DNA from 3 places in the Acidovorax sp. ST3 genome. Region 2 is predicted to be linked to each of the others. Evidence: predicted binding sites of a transcription regulator. Region 2 holds the regulator's gene; each other region holds the start of a gene.
What was found. The regulator LexA, encoded in region 2, represses DNA repair genes until DNA is damaged. The targets are predictions, from matches to a motif close to ACTGTATNNNNATACAGT.
Positions count from the first base shown of each region.

Region 1 (4,085 bases), on a different contig from region 2:
GTCCGCACTCACGCCAAAGCGGCTGGCCGTAGCGGGCATCACCTGCATCAGGCCCACGGCGCCCTTGGGCGATACGGCGGCGGCGTCAAAGCCGGACTCGGTGGCGATCACTGCCTGCAGCAGCTCATAGTCCACGCCATGCTGGGTGGACGCAGCGCGCAGGTGGTGCTTGACGCGCTTGTAGTCGGGCGCAATGTCGAAAAACGCCAGCAGGCGCGCGCCCGCTGCAGGCAGCGCGTAGGGCATGGGCGAGGCATTGACGGGCGTATCCCGGGTCGAGTCAAAGTCGTTGCCACGAAAAAACAGCTGGTAGCGCGCATCGACCTGCTCCGCCGCAAAGTGCGTCACGCCACGCTCGTCCACATGCGCCCACAGGTCTGCACGGGCCGTTTGTTGCAAAAAGCAGAGCAAACAACCCAACACATACCAGCGCAAGCGGCCGATTTGGCGAAATGAGGTCATGGCAGGCGGCTCGGGCGCGTATGACGCTGCTCTTCAGATATCGACCTCGACCGCATCGCCATGCAGCTCCATCAGCTCGCGGCGCGCGGCGGCTTCGCCCTTGCCCATGAGCTTGGTAATCAGCCCCTCGGTGGCGGCAAAGTCCATGTCGCCCAGCTGCACGGGCAGCAGACGGCGGGTGTCGGGGTTGAGCGTGGTTTCCCACAGCTGCTCGGCGTTCATCTCGCCCAGGCCCTTGAAGCGGCTGATCTGGCACTTCTCGCGCGGCACGCCGTCCTTTTCGGCCTTTTCCAGGATGGCGGCCAACTCGCCATCGTCCAGCGCGTACATCTTGGCCGCAGGCTTCTTGCCACGCGCGGGCACGTCCACACGGAACAGCGGCGGGCGCGCCACATAGATGTGGCCCGCCTCGATGAGCTTGGGAAAGTGGCGGAAGAACAGCGTGAGCAGCAGCACCTGGATGTGCGAGCCGTCCACGTCCGCGTCGGACAGGATGCAGACCTTGCCATAGCGCAGGCCGCTCAGGTCGGGGGTGTCGTTGGGGCCGTGCGGGTCCACGCCAATGGCTACCGAGATGTCGTGGATTTCGTTGTTGGCAAACAGGCGGTCGCGCTCCACCTCCCAGGTGTTGAGCACCTTGCCGCGCAGCGGCAAGATGGCCTGGCTTTCCTTGTCGCGGCCCATCTTGGCACTGCCGCCGGCCGAATCGCCCTCGACCAGGAACACTTCGTTGTGCGCGGTGTCACGGCTTTCGCAGTCGGTGAGCTTGCCGGGCAGCACGGCCACGCCCGAGCCCTTGCGCTTTTCAACCTTCTGGCCCGCCTTCTGGCGCGTCTGCGCGGCCTTGATGGCCAGCTCAGCGAGCTTCTTGCCGTATTCGACGTGCTGGTTGAGCCACAGCTCCAGCGCCGGACGCACAAAACCGCTGACCAGGCGCACCGCGTCGCGCGAATTCAGGCGCTCCTTGATCTGGCCCTGGAACTGCGGGTCCAGCACCTTGGCCGACAGCACGTAGCTGGCGCGCGCAAACACGTCCTCGGGCAGCAGCTTCACGCCCTTGGGCAACAGACTGTGCAGTTCGATGAAGCTCTTGACGGCGTTGAACAGGCCGTCGCGCAGGCCGCTTTCGTGCGTGCCGCCCGCGCTGGTGGGAATCAGGTTGACGTAGCTCTCGCGCATGGGCTGACCGTCTTCGGTGAAGGCCACGGCCCAGGCGGCGCCCTCGCCTTCGGCAAAACTTTCGTTGTTGCGGTCGGCAAAACCCTCGCCCTCGAACAGCGGGATCACCGGATCGCCGTTCAGCGTCTGCATCAGGTAGTCGCGCAGGCCGCCTTTGTACTGCCACGTTTGCGTGTCGCGGGTTTTCTCGTTGACCAGCTGCACCGTTACGCCGGGCATGAGCACGGCCTTGCTGCGCAGCAGGTGGGTCAGCTCGCCCATGGGCAGGGCGCTGGATTCGAAATACTTGGCGTCGGGCCACACGCGCACCGAGGTGCCCTGCTTGCGCTCGCCCGCCTCCAGCGGCCGGGCCACCAGGGGCTCGATCACATCACCAGCCGCAAACACCAGCCGCGCCACCTTGCCCTCGCGATAGCTGGTGGCCTCCAGCCGGGTAGCCAGGGCGTTGGTGACCGACACGCCCACGCCATGCAGGCCGCCCGAGAAGCTGTAAGCCCCGCCTTTGCCCTTGTCGAACTTGCCGCCCGCGTGCAGGCGGGTGAAGACCAGCTCGATCACCGGCGCGTTTTCTTCCGGGTGCATGCCGAAGGGGATGCCCCGGCCGTCGTCTTCCACACTGACCGAGCCGTCGGCGTGCAGGGTGACGCGGATCTTCTTGCCGTGGCCGGCCAGGGCCTCGTCGGCGGCGTTGTCCAGCACCTCCTGGATGATGTGCAAGGGGTTGTCGGTGCGGGTGTACATGCCCGGGCGCTGCTTGACGGGCTCCAGGCCCTTGAGCACGCGGATCGAACCTTCGGAATATTCGCTGGCGGAAGCAGAAGACGGTTTGGCAGACATAGCGGCGGATTGTAGTGCGGCCACCGCCCTGGGGCTGGATAAAAAGACAGTCTTCCCGCGACCCTGACGGCAACTGTATTGGTCGCGGGTGTATCAGCGCGTTTCACACAATCTGGCTACATTCCTGCGCATGCACATGAATCCTCCCAAACTATCCATGTTCCAGGTGCTGGCCTGCGGCGCGGCCATCGTGACCCTGTCCATGGGCACCCGCCACGGGTTCGGGCTGTGGCTGCTTCCCATCACCCAGGAGATGGGCTGGACGCGCCAGTCGTTCGCCCTGGCCATCGCCATCCAGAACCTGTCCTGGGGCCTGATCGGGATATTTGCGGGCATGGCGGCCGACCGGTTTGGGGCCTTCCGCGTCCTGCTGGGTGGTGCGGTGTTGTATGCCTTGGGCCTGGCAGGCATGGCCCTGTCGCCCACGCCCACGGTATTTGCACTGACGGCGGGCGTGCTGATTGGCGCGGCCCAGGCGGGCACCACCTATGCAGTGATTTACGGCGTGCTGGGGCGGCAGATTGCGCCCGAAAAGCGCTCGTGGGCCATGGGCGTGGCGGCGGCAGCGGGCTCGTTCGGGCAGTTTCTGATGGTGCCGGTGGAAGGCTGGCTCATCGCGGGCCTGGGCTGGCAGCAGGCGCTGCTGGCGTTGTCGATGGCGGTGCTGCTGATCGTGCCGCTGGCCTTTGGCCTGCGAGAGCCGGGCTTCAAGGGCACGGCCCCGGTCAAGCGCGACCAGACCATTGCGCAGGCGCTGGGGGAGGCCTTCAGCTACCCCAGCTTCAACCTGCTGATGGCGGGCTACTTTGTGTGCGGCTTTCAGGTGGTGTTCATTGGTGTGCACATGCCCAGCTACCTCAAGGACCACGGCCTGTCGCCCCAGGTGGCCAGCTATGCGCTGGCGCTGATCGGGCTGTTCAACGTGTTCGGCACTTACATCGCGGGCACGCTGGGCCAGCGCATGCCCAAGCGCCACATCCTTGCCTTCATCTACTTTGCCCGCGCGGTGGCAATCAGCATCTTCCTGCTGGTGCCGCTGTCGCCGCTGTCGGTGTACGTGTTCTCGGCGGTGATGGGCGCGCTGTGGCTGTCCACCGTGCCCCCCACCAATGCCACCATCGCGCAGATCTTTGGCGTGCAGCATTTGTCGATGCTGGGCGGCTTTGTGTTCTTCAGCCACCAGATCGGCAGCTTCCTGGGCGTCTGGCTGGGCGGCTATCTGTATGACGCCACCGGCAGCTACGATATCGTCTGGTACATCGCGATTGGCCTGGGTATTTTTGCCGGGCTGGTGAACTTGCCGGTCAAGGAAAGCCCGATCTCGCGCAGCAGCCCACAACCCGCCTGACCTTTTGGCCTTCTCCCTGCATGAGCCACACCACCCCGCCCCGCAAAACCACGCCGCGCGCCCTGCGCTGGCTGGGCGGCGCCGTGGCCGTGTTGCTGTGCCTGGTGGTGTTTGGCTTTTACACCGTGCCCGAATTCATGGTGATGCTGGCCGACCAGATGTGGGCGTGTTTTTGACCTGCTCCGCAACATTTTCAAGCGTTTTTGGCCGCAAGCGCTAGTGGATCATGCGCAGGCAGCTATTATTTTTATAGTCTCAT
Region 1 is NZ_QKVP01000002.1:117,504-121,588, forward strand. It holds gene DNK89_RS05445 (lytic transglycosylase domain-containing protein) at 1-462, opposite strand, end outside; gene DNK89_RS05450 (DNA topoisomerase IV subunit B) at 496-2,478, opposite strand; gene DNK89_RS05455 (MFS transporter) at 2,609-3,826, shown strand; gene DNK89_RS24545 (hypothetical protein) at 3,847-4,002, shown strand.
Region 1: DNK89_RS05450 (DNA topoisomerase IV subunit B) is a predicted target of LexA. The motif match lies at 2,512-2,529, and genes of this name have one in related genera.

Region 2 (4,085 bases):
CCAAGGGCCAAGATCCGCCTGACGCACGTTGGGCGCTCAAGGCTCCTGAAAGCGACGCACTGCACCAGGGCGTCGCTTTTTTCATGGGCCACCCTGCCGCACGGTGGCCGCGACAGCCGCCCGCTGCGGGCACATGCCTGGGCTCAGGCGGGGCTGGATCGCAGGCCGTAGGCCTTGCCGTCCACAAACAGGTATTCGGCGCGCAGCACTGCCTCGCCCTTTTCGTCCCGCAGGCCAAAGCCCACCACAGACACGGCCGTACCCGGCTTGATCTCTGGCACCTGCCAGGCCTGCATACGGGTCAACGGAGCCAGCTCAACCTCCCAGACGCGGTCCTTGCGGGTGGGCAGCACGGTTTTGGCCAGCAGTGCGCGCCCGTCCACCGGCGCGGTCTGTGCAGGCACAGGCCGCTGGGAAAGATCTGGAGGCAAACGGAGCGCAGCGGGCAATTCCAGCTCCAGCTCCGCATGCGGGTTTTGCCACCGTACTTTGCGCGCCGTGCCCTCCAGATACAGCGGTCGGTCCGCATCAAAACTGCTCCAGCCGTGATGCGCGTGTGCCCCCAAAGGCAAGGCACTCGCGGCGATCAGCACATGACGACGTTGCAAGCCCATAAAGACTCCCGTAGGAATAAAACCCGCTTCAAGGGGTCATATCAAAGGTACGCAATCCAGCGGCCACAGGCCACCACCGACAGCCAGATCACGGTGGACACCAGCATCTGCACGCGCGCCAACCCGTCCAGGCATGCAAGCGAACCGCGTGCATGAAACCACGCCGCGTTGCAGCCCGCAAGCATTAACAACAGCATCTTCAAGGTGAAGGCGCGGTTGCTGAGCAGCTCTGCAGGCTGGGTGGCAAACATCAGCAGCCCCGACGCTGCGGCCAATCCGAAGCCGCACAGCGCCACAGTGAGACTCAGCCGCGCGAGGTCTTTCACCGGCAGTGCCACACCACGTCCGAAGACCCGCAACTCCAGCAGCACCAGATTGCCCAGCAGCAACGCAATACCGATGATATGGACGACCTCCAGCGCGGGGTAAGCCCAGGCGTGTGTCTTGAGTGCGGTGAACACGGCTGCCGGCCCTTTTTAGATCAATGCATCCGCAGCAAATCCAGCATCAGGGCAACCCGCGCCTTGACCGGCGACAGGCCCTGCGAGGCGGGCAGCGCGTCCCCCGGCTTGGGCAGCACCTGCCCCTCCGCGCAGCGGGTGGAGCGCACCACCCGCACCCCGGCGTTCTGCGCGCGCACCAAAGCGGCCTCCAGATCGTGGTGAATCGTGCCATTGCCGGTGCAGGCCACCACCAGGCCCTGCACGCCCTCTCGCACCAGCGCATCCACCGCCCTGCCCGATGCCCCGGCATGATTCATGACGATTTCCACCCACGGCCAGGCAGCAGCATTAACTATATTATTGATAGCACCATCGGCATTTTCTACCTGCACCGCCGGGCTATTGCATGCCCAACGGACTACCCCCTCTTCCACCCAACCCAAAGGTCCAGCATCCCCCGAGCTGAAGGCATTGACGCGGTAAGGATGCACCTTTTGCACATACCGTGCGCCATGCACTTCACCCGCCGCAACAGCCAGCACACCGGTGGCACCTGGCACCAATACAGTTGCCACCGCGTCCAGCAGGTTCTGGGGGCCATCGGGGGTCAAGGCTGTGGCAGGCCGCATCGCGCAGGTCAGCACCACGGGTTTGGCGGCGTCCAGCACTTCGTGCAAGAACCACGCTGTTTCTTCCAGGGTGTCCGTGCCGTGGGTGATGACCACCCCCCTCACCTCCGAGTCATTCAGATGGTGGGCGCAACGCAATGCCAGCGTGCGCCACACCTCACTATCCATGTCCTTGCTGTCGATCTGCGCAACTTGCTCTGCAACCAAGGCGCCGCCTGCCAGAGCCTGCAGACCGGGCACGGCCGTCAGCAGTTGTTCCACGCCCACCTGCGCGGCGGTGTAGCCAATGTTGTCCCCCGCTTGGGCCGAGGTGCCCGCAATCGTGCCACCGGTGCCCAAAACCACAATTTTTTGCCCACTCACTTGCATACTCCGAAAAACTGGTGAAAAATACAGTTACTGGATTAAAAAACAGTTGTTCATCACTGTAACCGCCTGCACCGGAAACCACCATGCTCGACAACCCCAAACTCACCGCCCGCCAGCAGCAGATTCTGGATCTCATCCAGACCGCTATCGCACGCACCGGCGCGCCTCCCACCCGCGCAGAAATCGCGGCCGAGCTGGGTTTCAAGTCAGCCAACGCGGCAGAAGAACACCTTCAGGCTCTTGCCCGTAAAGGGGTGATTGAGCTGGTCAGCGGCACCTCACGGGGCATCCGCCTGCGCGGCGACACGGTGCGCTCCATCAACGCCGCGCGCGGCAGCCAGTTCAGCCTGCCCATCCCGGGCCTGTCGCAACTGGTCTTGCCTTTGGTAGGCCGGGTGGCTGCGGGGTCGCCCATTCTCGCGCAGGAACATGTAGACCAGACCTACAGCGTAGAAAACAGCCTCTTCCAGCACAAGCCCGATTACCTGCTCAAGGTGCGGGGCATGTCGATGCGTGACGCGGGCATCATGGATGGCGATTTGCTGGCCGTTCAATCCACCCGCGAAGCCCGCAACGGCCAGATCATCGTCGCCCGCCTGGGTGACGACGTCACTGTCAAGCGCCTTCGCCGTACCGCCAACGCCATTGAGTTGTTGCCCGAGAACCCCGACTATCCCGTGATCGTGGTGCAGCCGGGTGAGCCCTTTGAGATCGAAGGCCTGGCAGTGGGCCTTATCCGCAACACCATGCTGATGTAGCACGCGCTCAGGGGCCGCACCGTGGGTGGCGGGCGTTTGGTGGACAGATTCTGGTCAGTACACCAGCCCTGCGATGCGGGTCCCGTTGAGTGCCAACAACTTCCAAGCTATGTGTGATGAATCGGCGGAGCAGTTGCCTGCACCGCAGGGGACAGTCTCACGCTGCTTTTGAGAGATCCGGTACTCAGCCACTTTGCAATCCTGCCTATGTTCAACCCCCGACTTTCGGAGTTTTCACATGGGAATTGCTTTGTTCACCCTTTCTGCCCTGCAGAGCCCTGTTCGCAGCCTCAAAAAGCTGTTTGCCAGTGCGGAGCTAGCGTCTGCAGACAAGACGACCCTACCGGAGCAAGCAGAGACAAGAGAGTCCACTGAATTTGGGAATGCATCGCCCTTTATTTCCCAAAGACGGGCTGCAGACGTTGCAACACTTCATCGTGCTGAACAGCACCAAGGACAACGTGCTCCTCGCGGGAACTGGCCTTTTACGGCCAAACCACCTGCACGAGCGCCAGAAAGCCCTGCCCGTTTGCCCGACACGCAGCGCTCTTTTCTGCCAACACACATGGGCGGCAGCAAACGGCAAGCTTTCCTATCAGCGGTGGGTACGGCTTCCTGCGGCCCACGAACAACCAAAGTGCTGCGCCGGGCTTCTGACGCCGCAGGTACCGGACGCCTGGTGATTGCAGGCCGCATGGCAGATGTCTGCGCAGAGCTGGACCGTTTGGCGGCATCCGAGGCTGTCAGGGCCTGATTTACTGGACATTGCGAGCGGCCTAAGGTGGAAAACGCTACCTAATACCGCCCACGATGACGGCCTCCCCTTCACGTTAAGGAGCTAACTCCGATGAGGTGGTGTGAGGATTGCACCCAAAGCTTCAAGGCTGGTGCTGAGCCTTACCCGATCTTGATCGACACAAAACACTGACGCCAGCCTGCGCCAATCGTGCGGTCGTGCGGTCGTGCGGTCGTGCGGTCGTGCGGAGTAATAAGGCCATTTCTGGTTTTTCCGCAGCACTCCGTCACCAAAAACTGGAGGCTTTGGCATGCCCACAGGGCTTGGGGGGCTCTTCTCCGCGCCCACCAAGGCACAATGTCGGGATGAACATTGTGATCCTCGACGATTACCAGGATGCAGTGCGCAAGCTGCATTGCGCATCGCGGCTCGACGCATACACCGCCAAGGTCTACACCAACACGGTCAAGGGGCTGGGGCAGCTTTCGGTGCGTCTCAAAGATGCAGACATCATCGTGCTGATCCGTGAACGGACC
Region 2 is NZ_QKVP01000001.1:590,086-594,170, forward strand. It holds gene DNK89_RS02640 (DUF6152 family protein) at 144-614, opposite strand; gene DNK89_RS02645 (hypothetical protein) at 656-1,075, opposite strand; gene DNK89_RS02650 (asparaginase) at 1,096-2,055, opposite strand; gene lexA (transcriptional repressor LexA) at 2,139-2,813, shown strand; gene DNK89_RS24490 (hypothetical protein) at 3,197-3,496, shown strand; gene DNK89_RS02660 (D-2-hydroxyacid dehydrogenase family protein) at 3,915-4,085, shown strand, end outside.

Region 3 (4,085 bases), on a different contig from region 2:
GCTTGTTGTGCATGCGCTGCTGCACGCGCGAGAAGTCGCCCAGCAGGCTCAGCATGCGGCCGATGGGCGACCCCCGGGCACCCGTCACGGGGTTGAACATGCGCATCTCGATGTTGGGCACGAACGCCAGCCGCATCACCTGCGCGTCGCGCCCGGTGCTGTGAAAGTCGTCCAGCAACACGCGCACCCGCACACCACGCTGGGCTGCGGCCATCACGCTGAGCAGCAGGCGCTCGCTGCTCGCGTCTGCGTGGATGGTGTAGTACTGCAGGTCCAGGGTTTTCTGGGCGGAGTCGACCAGGGCCAGGCGGCTGCTGTAGGCAGCCTGTGGGCCGCTGAGCAGTGCAAACCCTGAGGCATGCCGTGCCCCCTCGGCGGCCCTGCGTGCTGCGACGAGCTGCCCCAGCGGGGTATCGCCGGGGGCAGCCAGAGCAACCGACACCGGGCGGTCCACCTCCTTGGGCAAGCCCGCGCAGCCCGCGAGGGCCATGGCGACCAGCAGCACGACCCAGCGCGGCCAGCCGGGGCGGGTTGACTGGGGCGGGGTGAGGGACAAGGGGGGCGAAGACAGCATGGCGCGATTGTGACCGTGGAGCCGCTGGGGCGCAGGGCTCAGGTATAGCTGCGCGCCGGTCCATCCGCTGTCAGACAGCGCGCCAAGGCGAAGGCTTGGGCCCGCATCTGGCCCCACGCCGGGTCCCGCGCCGGTCTCAGGCCGTCGCCAGTGGGCTGGACTACCAGCTCACTTCGCGGTCGGGTGTGGCGCTGATCTTGTGGATGCTCAGGTCGGCGCCGTCGAACTCTTCTTCCTGCGTCAGCCGGATGCCCACCGTCTGCTTGAGGATGCCGTATACCACCACGCCGCCGATCAGGGCCCACACCACGCCCAGGCCCGTGCCGATGAGCTGGGCCGACAGGCTCACCCCGCCCAGACCGCCCAATGTCTTGCTGCCAAAGAGGCCCGCAGCCAGCCCGCCCCAGGTGCCACACAGCCCGTGCAGCGGCCATACGCCGAGCACGTCGTCGATCTTCCATTTGTTCTGGGTCAGGGTGAACATCAGCACAAAGATGGCCCCGGCCACTGCGCCCACCACCAGCGCACCCAGCGGGTGCATGAGGTCCGAGCCCGCACACACGGCCACCAGACCGGCCAGGGGGCCGTTGTGCACAAAGCCGGGGTCGTTCTTGCCCAGCACCAGGGCGGCGAGCGTGCCGCCCACCATGGCCATCAGCGAGTTCACGGCGACCAGGCCCGAGAGCTTGTCCACGGACTGCGCGCTCATTACATTGAAGCCGAACCAGCCCACCACCAAGATCCAGGCGCCCAGCGCCAGGAAGGGAATGTTCGATGGCGGGTGGGCCGAGATCGCGCCATCCTTGCGGTAGCGGTTGGCGCGGGAGCCTAGCAGGATCACCGCTGGCAGGGCAATCCAGCCGCCCATGGCGTGCACCACCACCGAGCCCGCAAAGTCGTGAAACTCCTCCCCCGTCACGGCCTTGATCCAGCCCTGCACACCAAAATGCTGGTTCCAGGCGATGCCCTCAAAAAACGGATAGAAAAAGCCCACGATGACCGCCGTTGCCATCAGTTGCGGCCAGAACTTGGCGCGCTCTGCGATGCCGCCCGACACGATGGCCGGAATGGCGGCTGCGAACGTGAGCAGGAAGAAGAACTTGACCAGCGCATACCCGCTGAGCTGTACCAGCGACTCTGCGCCGACGAAAAAATGCGTGCCGTAGGCCACGGTGTAACCGACGACGAAATAGACGACCGTGGACACCGAAAAGTCCACCAGGATCTTGACCAGCGCATTCACCTGGTTCTTTTTGCGGACCGTGCCCAACTCCAGAAACGCAAACCCGGCGTGCATGGCCAACACCATGATCGCCCCGAGCAAGATGAACAAGGCATCTGTGCCCTGTTTGAGTGCTTCCATAACGTCCTCGCGATAGTGATTGATCGACTCTGGTGCGTTTTCGGGATACGCCACAGATTTGCACCAAGTTGAAGCAAGAAGCGCGCCAAGAGTTGGTGCAAGGTTTTGCACTGATTTGGGGCTTGATGGCGTGAGGAAAAAATGGGTGTTCAAAATACTGTATAAATGAACAGCTTTTTTGGCGCCAAATCCACCCCCTGCTCGCTATGGGCCTCCTACCCACTCCCGAAGACGACCTTCCCGAAGAGCCGCAGGAAATCCGCGTCCCGCTGCAAGCCATTCACGGTCGAGGGGCGGCGACGGCCATGGCGCACCGGTTTGCCAAAGACCAGCGCGAGCCCGCATATGACGGGTGGAGCCCTGTCAGGGCAACTGGCAATGCGGACGGCTTGGCCCCGGGCCATGGATGCCAGGAGGGCGAAGATGAATGGGACACAGGGGCGCCGGGCGGGCCTGCTGCGTGCGACGAGAGCGATGGCGAGATCCGTCCGTCCCCCGCCACCCGCGTGCACTTCGAGACCGCGCGCAGTGCCCTGTGCGCCAACGACTCGCCCGATATCTTCTTTGAGCTATCGGTCAATCCCTACCGGGGCTGTGAGCACGGCTGCATCTACTGCTACGCGCGGCCCACGCACAGTTACCTCAATTTTTCCCCCGGGCTCGACTTTGAGACGCAGATCGTGGCCAAGCACAACATTGCGCAGGTGCTGCGCCAGGAGCTTGCACAGCCGCGCTATGTGCCGCGCCTGCTCAATATCGGCTCGGCCACCGACTGCTACCAGCCTGTGGAGCGCGACCTGAAGCTCACGCGCAGCGTGATCGAAGTGATGCGCGAGGCGCGCCACCCGTTTTCGCTGATCACCAAATCCAGCGGAGTGGAGCGCGACTTGGACCTGCTCGCCCCGCTGGCCGCGCAGCGACTGGCGGCGGTGTACGTCACCATCACCACGCTAGACGCCACACTGGCCCGCCGCATGGAGCCCCGTGCTGCCGCGCCCCACAGGCGGCTGCGCACCATACGTGCCTTGGCCGACGCCGGTGTGCCGGTGGGCGTGAGTGTGGCGCCGCAGATTCCCTTCATCACTGAAGACATGGAGCAGGTACTGGAGGCCGCGCGGGACGCCGGTGCGCGCACCGCGTTCTACACCGTGCTGCGCCTGCCGTGGGAGCTGGATGCGTTGTTTCGCGAATGGCTCACGGTGCACTACCCGCAGCGCGCGGCGCGCGTCATGGCGCGGGTGCAAGACCTGCACCACCTCACCGATGCGCAGCGCGCTGCCGGCAAGACATATGACAGCGACTTCGCCACCCGCATGAAGGGCTGTGGGCTGTGGGCCGATTTGCTGCGCCAGCGCTTTGCCAACACCTGCCGTCGGTTGGGGCTCAACCGCGAGCGTGAGGGCCTGGACCTGGGCGAGTTCAGGCCTGGGCTGTTGCGCGGGCAGGGCAGCTTGTTCTGAAGTGCGCGCCAAGTGCGCGATGGCTGCATGCACTGCTCGGTCTGTCTGCACGCCTCTCTTTCGTTGCCGGTAGCTGCAAGCGGATGCCTGCTGAAGCGTGCTGCGACAGTAGTCCCCTCCTGACTGAATTGCATGCAGCGATGGGCGAGGCATGGGGGCGTCGTGAGGCGGCGGCCCCAGGTATCGGGCGGTTGTGCAGACAAGCTTCATGAAAAGCGCTGATTGAAGAAAATATGATGTTCGTAATAATTTTTGCTACAATGCGCTTGTGCGAAATTCCACCCCTTCCCGCAAAGAGCTGAGCCATGAGCGCATCGTCGCAGCAGCAGCGCGTGCGATCCGCCGCAATGGCTTTGGCGGAGCAGGGGTTGCAGAGATCATGAAAGACGCCGGTCTCACGCATGGCGGCTTTTACGCACACTTCCCGTCTCGGGAAGCGATGCTCGCAGAAGCCGCTGACAGGGCCGGCGCAGAAACAGTGGATTTGGCCGAGTCTGCGGCCGCGTCGGCCCCCGCCGAGCAAGCGCTGGAAGCCATGCTGGGCGCCTATTTGTCCGAGCAGCATGTCAAGAACCCGGAAGCCGGCTGCCCCCTGGCGGCCCTGAGTTCGGAGCTCTCCCGCCAGGCGCCTGAGGTGCGGCATGCCGCCACCCGGCGCATGAAGGAAATGATCGACGTGGTCGCGCGG
Region 3 is NZ_QKVP01000005.1:28,069-32,153, forward strand. It holds gene DNK89_RS16240 (phospholipase D family protein) at 1-574, opposite strand, end outside; gene DNK89_RS16245 (ammonium transporter) at 735-1,937, opposite strand; gene DNK89_RS16250 (PA0069 family radical SAM protein) at 2,144-3,397, shown strand; gene DNK89_RS16255 (TetR/AcrR family transcriptional regulator) at 3,666-4,085, shown strand, end outside.
Region 3: DNK89_RS16250 (PA0069 family radical SAM protein) is a predicted target of LexA. The motif match lies at 2,094-2,111, and genes of this name have one in related genera.